3 regions of the Alcanivorax sp. 97CO-5 genome follow, and region 2 is predicted to be linked to each of the others. Evidence: predicted binding sites of a transcription regulator. Region 2 holds the regulator's gene; each other region holds the start of a gene.
What was found. Region 2 encodes sigma-54, which starts transcription at its own class of promoters, with help from an activator protein. Its sites were predicted from a motif close to TGGCACNNNNNTTGCTNT; they were not measured.
Positions count from the first base shown of each region.

Region 1: the regulator sigma-54 is predicted to act here: its motif matches at 1,612-1,629, upstream of Y017_RS13175 (putative urea ABC transporter substrate-binding protein).
Region 3: the regulator sigma-54 is predicted to act here: its motif matches at 1,162-1,179, upstream of Y017_RS01385 (circularly permuted type 2 ATP-grasp protein).

Region 1 is NZ_KI965906.1:110,086-112,357, reverse strand. Features, by position in the region: gene Y017_RS13180 (ABC transporter permease) at 1-201, opposite strand, end outside; gene Y017_RS13175 (putative urea ABC transporter substrate-binding protein) at 293-1,357, opposite strand; guanidine-I (ykkC/yxkD leader) riboswitch at 1,414-1,553, opposite strand; gene Y017_RS13170 (dienelactone hydrolase family protein) at 1,790-2,272, opposite strand, start outside.
Region 2 is NZ_KI965903.1:145,924-148,195, reverse strand. Features, by position in the region: gene lptB (LPS export ABC transporter ATP-binding protein) at 1-197, shown strand, start outside; gene Y017_RS10035 (RNA polymerase factor sigma-54) at 335-1,798, shown strand; gene hpf (ribosome hibernation-promoting factor, HPF/YfiA family) at 1,909-2,208, shown strand; gene ptsN (PTS IIA-like nitrogen regulatory protein PtsN) at 2,224-2,272, shown strand, end outside.
Region 3 is NZ_KI965877.1:302,138-304,409, reverse strand. Features, by position in the region: gene Y017_RS01390 (hypothetical protein) at 1-550, shown strand, start outside; gene Y017_RS01385 (circularly permuted type 2 ATP-grasp protein) at 1,244-2,272, shown strand, end outside.

The sequences.
Region 1 (2,272 bases), on a different contig from region 2:
GCTGCGTTTGCTGGGCTCGAATGCCATGCGATTAATGGCCTGAACAAAACTGTCCAGTGCAGGCAGGAGTTTGTCGTTTGGATTGTCGGCAAGACGTGCATCTGATGCCAACATGTAAACGACAATCAGCAGTGCAAAGGGAAGTAGCCCCAATGCCCAGCTTGCTGCCCTGCTGGGCTGTCTGTTGATCAGTTTCTTCATGGGGGTTCCCACTGGTAAGTGTCGGAGCTAGTGCAATGGTCGACGCCGAAAAAAGCTAACTCTGTCCGGCCTCGACCTGAGCCTTCAGGTGTTACAGCTTCCCGTCGGCGGCCATGGCCATGTAATCGGCGATAAAGCGCAGCTGCACATTGCTTTCGCTACCGAATACGCCAACCGGGGTTTCGATACCGACGAAGCCGGCGTTCGGAGCGCCTTCCCCGAGCAGGCCGTGATCGAATGAAAACTCCGCCACTTTCTGCATGGTGTCTTTCAGCTCGGGGCTGTTGACGAACGTCACCGCTTCGCTGGCCTTGTAGAACATGCGGGTTGACGCCAGCTGAGCGTCGTATCCGGCTAGATCGGTGCCGGACGCTTTGGCCATGAAGGTGCGGGCAGCCTTGCCGGCATCGTCATCGGCGGACATGGTGGCCATGATTTCATACCACGCACCGGTGAGTGCCTTACCGAAGTTCGGGTTGGCTTTGAGGGTCTCGGTGTTCACCACCATCAGGTCGATGATTTCGCCCGGGATCTTTGAAGAGTCGAAGACCTTGTGGCTGTCCGGCATGGCGGTGATTTCGCTGAGTAGGGGATTCCAGGTGGCCACAGCAGTGACCCCCTTGGTAGTGAAGGCGGCCACCATGTCGGCGTCGGAGGTGTTCACCACGGTCAGGTCCTTTTCGCTTAAGTTGACAGTGTCGAGTGCGCGGGCCAACAAGTAGTGAGAAACGGACAGTTCTACCAGATTTACATCCTGGCCCTTGATGTTGGCTAGCGTGTCAGTGCCCTTGAGCACCACGCCATCGTTACCGTTGGAAAAATCCCCCACAATCAGGGCAGTAGAGTCCACACCCCCGGCGGCGGGAATGGTCAGGGCATCCATGTTGGTCATGGCGCAGCCGTCGTAGGCACCGGCAGTGTACTGGTTGATGGATTCCACATAGTCGTTGATCTGAACCACATCGATGGTGATGTCGTATTTGGCTGCCCACTTGTCGACGATCTTTTGCTGGGCGCCATAGTCCCATGGCATCCAGCCCACGTAGATAGACCAGCAGACGCTAAAAGAATCTTTGGCCAGTGCAGTAACAGGTGTGAGCGTGGTAAACAGAACGAGTGCTGCAGCTGCAGCTATTTTGCATAGGGAACGGGTCATGTCGGACCTCCTTGGCTACGGACGAAGAGGAATCCAATGACACTGCTGTCATCGTGTCCTCCCGGGCTTTTGTCCCGCCGTGTAACCCCCTGCCGGTAGATGCTGCTGCCAATCTATCGGCGCCAAGAAGGTCGAAGGCTCTCGGACCAGGCATCGGCTGCTGGCGTAGCCGATCGGAACCCTAGCTTTCTATTGGTGCAGATTGTGTTGAGTGCTTGATGGCAACAAAGCCATTCGATTCCTCTACCCGTAATAAAGCAAAGGAAGTGCCAACCTGAATCAGGAAAGGCGAAAAGGCCGTGTCTGCCGCACAAGGCACGGCTTGGCATTGGAAATTAGGGGGAGGGGAGCAGAATTGGGGATACCATGCCGGCGCGATGAAGTGTGCCGGCATGGTGCATGGCGCGCGTCTTTGCGCTCGGGTGGTGCGGGTTACTCCGGCTGTTCCAGGAAGTCGATCAGTGCCTCCCAGCTCACCTGATCCGCATGAGCGCTGTAGGCCAGGGGCATTTCGAATCGCTCACCGGCAGCATCGGCCCCGGGGTTAGTGAAGCCGTGCTTGGCCTCCGGGAAACTCAGTAATTGGAAATCGGCTCCGGCAGCGGTCATCTCGCTGACAAAACCACTTACTTGTTTTGCGGGCACCATGGGGTCAGCCTGCCCTGTAGCGACTAGAACCCGAGCTTTCAGCTCGCCGGATTTTGCCGGGTTCTCGGTGCCCAGGCTGCCATGGAAGCTGGCTACGCCGGCCAAATCAGTACCCCGGCGGGCCTGTTCCAGCACCACTGCGCCACCAAAACAGTAGCCGATGGCAAACAGGCGCCCTGGCTCAACTTGCTGCTGTTTGAGCATCAGGGTGCGAGCAGCCTGAAAGCGGGCATTCATGGTTTCCGGGTTTGATAATGCGGTTTCCAT
Region 2 (2,272 bases):
AAGGCATCATTCGCCACCTCAAAGAACGCGGCATCGGCGTCTTAATCACCGACCACAATGTACGCGAGACCCTGGATATCTGTGACACCGCTTATATCGTCAGCGCTGGCCACATCATCGCCTCCGGTGACGCGGATATTATCCTTGCCAACCAACAAGTGCGAGACGTCTATCTTGGCGCCGATTTCAGACTATAAGGTCCGCCGCAAATCCTCTCTTCTATTGTGACTTGCGGTCATCCCTAGCACACAGTTTCACCTGGCACAAATATTGCTTAGCGTGTAGATAGACTGCTATCCTGGGTTTTTTGGGGACTAGCAGAATACTGAGCAGTATGAAGCCCACACTACAATTACAAATTGGCCAGCAGCTCACCATGACACCGCAGCTGCAGCAGGCCATTCGCCTCTTGCAGCTATCCACTTTAGACCTGCGCCAGGAAATCCAGCAAGCAGTAGAGAGCAACCCCCTGCTGGAATTGGCAGACGATTTCGGTGACGATGCCCTCCCCGAGCATGACGAAGAACGTCAGGATGAAGAGCTCGACACCGACCGTGATAACGCCCTAGAAGAACTGATACAAGACGAGCCCGAGGTGGAAACCGAATGGGATGACGTCTATTCCGGCCAGAGCACCAGCAACAGCGCCGCACTCCCCGACGATGCCGACGAATGGCAGCAACGACACGCCGTTTCCGGCAACTTACAGGACCACTTGCTCTGGCAGCTAAACCTCACCCCCATGAGCGATGTAGACCGGATAATCGCCATAACGATTATCGAGTCCCTGGACGACCGTGGTTACATCACTGCCCCCCTAAGCGATATCGTCGACATGGTGAATGCCCAGCCAGACCTACTCACCGAAGGAGACGAACTGGAGCACGATGAAGTGCTTGCCGTGCAGCACCGGTTGCAACAGTTCGACCCGGTGGGCGTCGCCAGCGTCAACCTAGCTGACTGCCTCGGCGTCCAGCTGCGCCAACTGCCAGCGGACACCCCATTGCGCGACGAAGCCTCTGCCCTACTGGAACATCTGAACCTACTAGAAAAGCACGATTACACCGCACTGCGCCGCACCCTTCAGCTCTCTGAAGAGGTCCTTCTAGAGGCTTTATCCCTACTGCGCACCCTGGACCCAGCCCCCGGTGAGCAAATTGGCGAACCTCAAGTGGACTACGCCGTTCCTGACGTGATCGTCCGCCAACATCAAGGTCGCTGGCAGGTGAGCCTAAACGACGACGTCCTTCCGCGGGTCAACCTGCAACAGCAATACGCGAGCATTGCCCGTACCACCAGCGGTGAAGACGGGCAATATTTGCGCAATTGCGTTCAAGAAGCGAAATGGTTCATCAAGAGCCTGCAAAGCCGCCACGACACTTTGCTCAAGGTGGCCACCCGCATCGTGGACGTGCAACAAGGGTTCTTCGATTATGGCGATGAAGCCATGAAACCCCTGGTTTTGGCGGATATTGCCGATGCTGTTGAAATGCATGAGTCAACCATCAGCCGGGTCACCAATCAGAAATACATGATGACACCACGCGGCGTCTTTGAGCTGAAATATTTCTTTTCCAGTCATGTGGGAACCGACGGCGGCGGTGAGTGTTCCTCCACTGCTATTCGTGCCATTATTAAGAAACTGGTCGCTGCAGAGAATCCCCGCAAGCCACTCAGTGATAACAAGCTGGCGAGCTTGCTCAATGAGCAGGGAATTAATGTAGCGCGCCGGACCGTCGCCAAATACAGAGAAGCGATGAGAATACCGTCTTCTAGCGCCCGTAAACGTTTAGTGTAGAGCGCCAGAACGGACCCAGGAACGCGGGGAAAACCTTGCGAGGCCAGCCTGAAAGGCTGAATAAACAAGGTCTTTATCCCGGGTTTCTCAAACAGGTAAAGGAGCCAGCCATGCAAATTAATATCAGCGGTCATCACCTGGAAATTACCGATGCCTTGCGCACTTATGTGGGAGATAAATTTTCCCGCCTTGAGCGCCATTTCGACCAAATTACCAGCATCCAGGTGATTCTTTCCCCGGAACCCAAAAGCCACAAAGCCGAGTCCACAATTCATATTTCCGGGGCCGATGTCTTTGCCACCGCTGAGGCAGATGACATGTATGCTGCGATCGATAAACTGACGGACAAATTGGATCGTCAGATTCTTAAACACAAAGAAAAAGCCGTCAGCCACAAGCACGGTCACTAACCCAAAGCGACAATTATGCGAGTTCGCGAACTACTGACTCTGGCCCGCACCCATCACGGCGTAC
Region 3 (2,272 bases), on a different contig from region 2:
AGTATCTTCATTGGCGACGAATCCGCTGATGCTAATGGATCGTGCAGTGGCGGTACGGCCGGTGCAAGTGGGTGACGACGTGTTGTGGCAATTCCAACAACAGGGTGAGAACGGCGTGACGGCACTGCAGTATGTTAATGCCGTGAAGGGCGAGAAGGTGACCGGTGCCGATGAAGCCTATGCGAAGAAACTGGTAGAGCGCTTTGTGGGTGAGTCCGTTGAGGTCCGAGACACAGAGCTACTTACGAAATTTCGTTTTGATTATCCTAGTGTCTACAAGCGTTTACCGGTGCGCAAGTTGTCGTTGGTGAATCAGCCGCAGCTGGCCATGCTGGTGGAAACTCGCAGTGGCCATATGGCTAACGAAGTCACTCCTTCTTCCATTCTACGTGCACTGCATTTCATCAATTTACATAAGTACCATTTCGTGGGCCGCCTAGGCCTATCCCCCCCGCAGCGAGATGCCGTAATGGTGGTTCTGGTGTTGCTGATCCTTGCCGCACTGGTGTCCGGTATGCTGCTAGCTTGGAGGAGATTGGGCAAAGGTTAAGCGCGTTGGCTGGCGACCAGCTTATCGCTATTGCAGCACGTTTAACCTGTGCCAGTGTGGCCACCCAGTCCCTGGGCCGTTTCTTCGGCCCGGGAGCAATTTCGCGCTACTTTTGAGTAGCGCGACACCTCTTGTGCCTCTTGGGCAAAGCTACTCTGCCGAAGGGGGTGGCTATCGACAATGCGGGAGTGTTCGCTATGCAGCACGCTCACGCTACCGGTGCTGAGTCAGATCCCGTTCCGTTGTTACTGTTTGCGTGATCACCATTGTGTGTCTTGCACGCTCGCTGATATCTCCCTGTCATGGCGTTGATGTAGTGTGGTTCCTTGAATTTTCGGTTCAACTCGCCGTTTCCTGTACCGCGGCAGGGATTATCTTGTTCCTAGCAATTTTGATGGAGCAGGGCAGGGCGTTGCCTCCTAGCCACAGCCAGGCCTTAAGCGAGTTCGAAGGGGTATAGAGCCCGCATCAATCACTTCGCCACCAGCCTGGTAATGGTGATGATGGTGGCCAGAATAGTGCATTAAAGCCATGTGTTTTTTTGCTTTGCACTTTATTGGCCCTTGGTAAGCCTCTGTGGTGATTTTTTACAGGCTAATGGGGGCATGTTTTGGCACAGGACTTGCTGCTTTATGCATTAGCAATACAAAAAGGACGATGCTTTTAGCGTGCTTCATTAACAGGGACGATGCCATGCGTTCATTACAGTTGCCGGCAGTGCCCGGTTTCGATGAGATGATAGCGCCGGGCGGTGAGGTGCGACCTCACTACACGAGCTACCATGATTGGTTGCTCCGACAGGACCGAAGCTTACTGCTACGTAAGCGCAAGGAAGCAGAGCTGCAGTTTCATCGTGTTGGGATTACGTTCAATGTTTACGGCGAGGAGAGCGGCACCGAACGACTTATCCCGTTTGATACCCTGCCGCGTGTCTTACCTGCCAGTGAGTGGAGTTTGTTGGAACGCGGTGCTATTCAGCGTGTTCAGGCACTGAATCTATTCCTGCATGATATTTACCACGACCAGAATATTATTCGCGACGGGCGTATTCCCGCAGAGCAGATTTTTGGTAATGCCCAATATCAGCCCTGTATGCAGGATGTTGACCTCCCCAATCAGGTCTATTCGCAAATCAGCGGGGTCGATCTTATTCGGGATGGTGAAGGATCTTGGTTTGTATTGGAGGACAACCTACGTACCCCTTCGGGGGTAAGCTACATGATTGAAAACCGGCGCATGATGATGCGCCTTTTTCCTGAATTGTTCGCCGGGCAGAGCGTGGCGCCAGTTGAGCACTACCCAGCATTGTTGCTGGAGACATTGCAGCAAAGCGCCACTCACAGCCATCCCTGCGTTGTGTTACTTACCCCGGGGCAGTTTAACAGTGCTTATTTTGAGCATGCCTTTTTGGCCCAGCAGATGGGTATCGAATTGGTAGAAGGCGCTGATCTGTTTGTAAAGAATGGTTATGTCTATATGCGGACTACCGCGGGCCCGCAGAAGGTGGACGTGATTTATCGGCGTATCGATGATGCGTTTCTTGATCCACTCGCGTTCCGTTCGGATTCCATGCTCGGCGTTCCCGGATTGATCTCGGTTTACCGTCAGGGGAACGTGGTGCTGGCCAATGCGGTGGGTACCGGAGTGGGCGATGACAAATCTATCTATCCCTATGTGCCGGATATGATTCGATTCTATCTTGATGAGGAACCGATTCTCTCC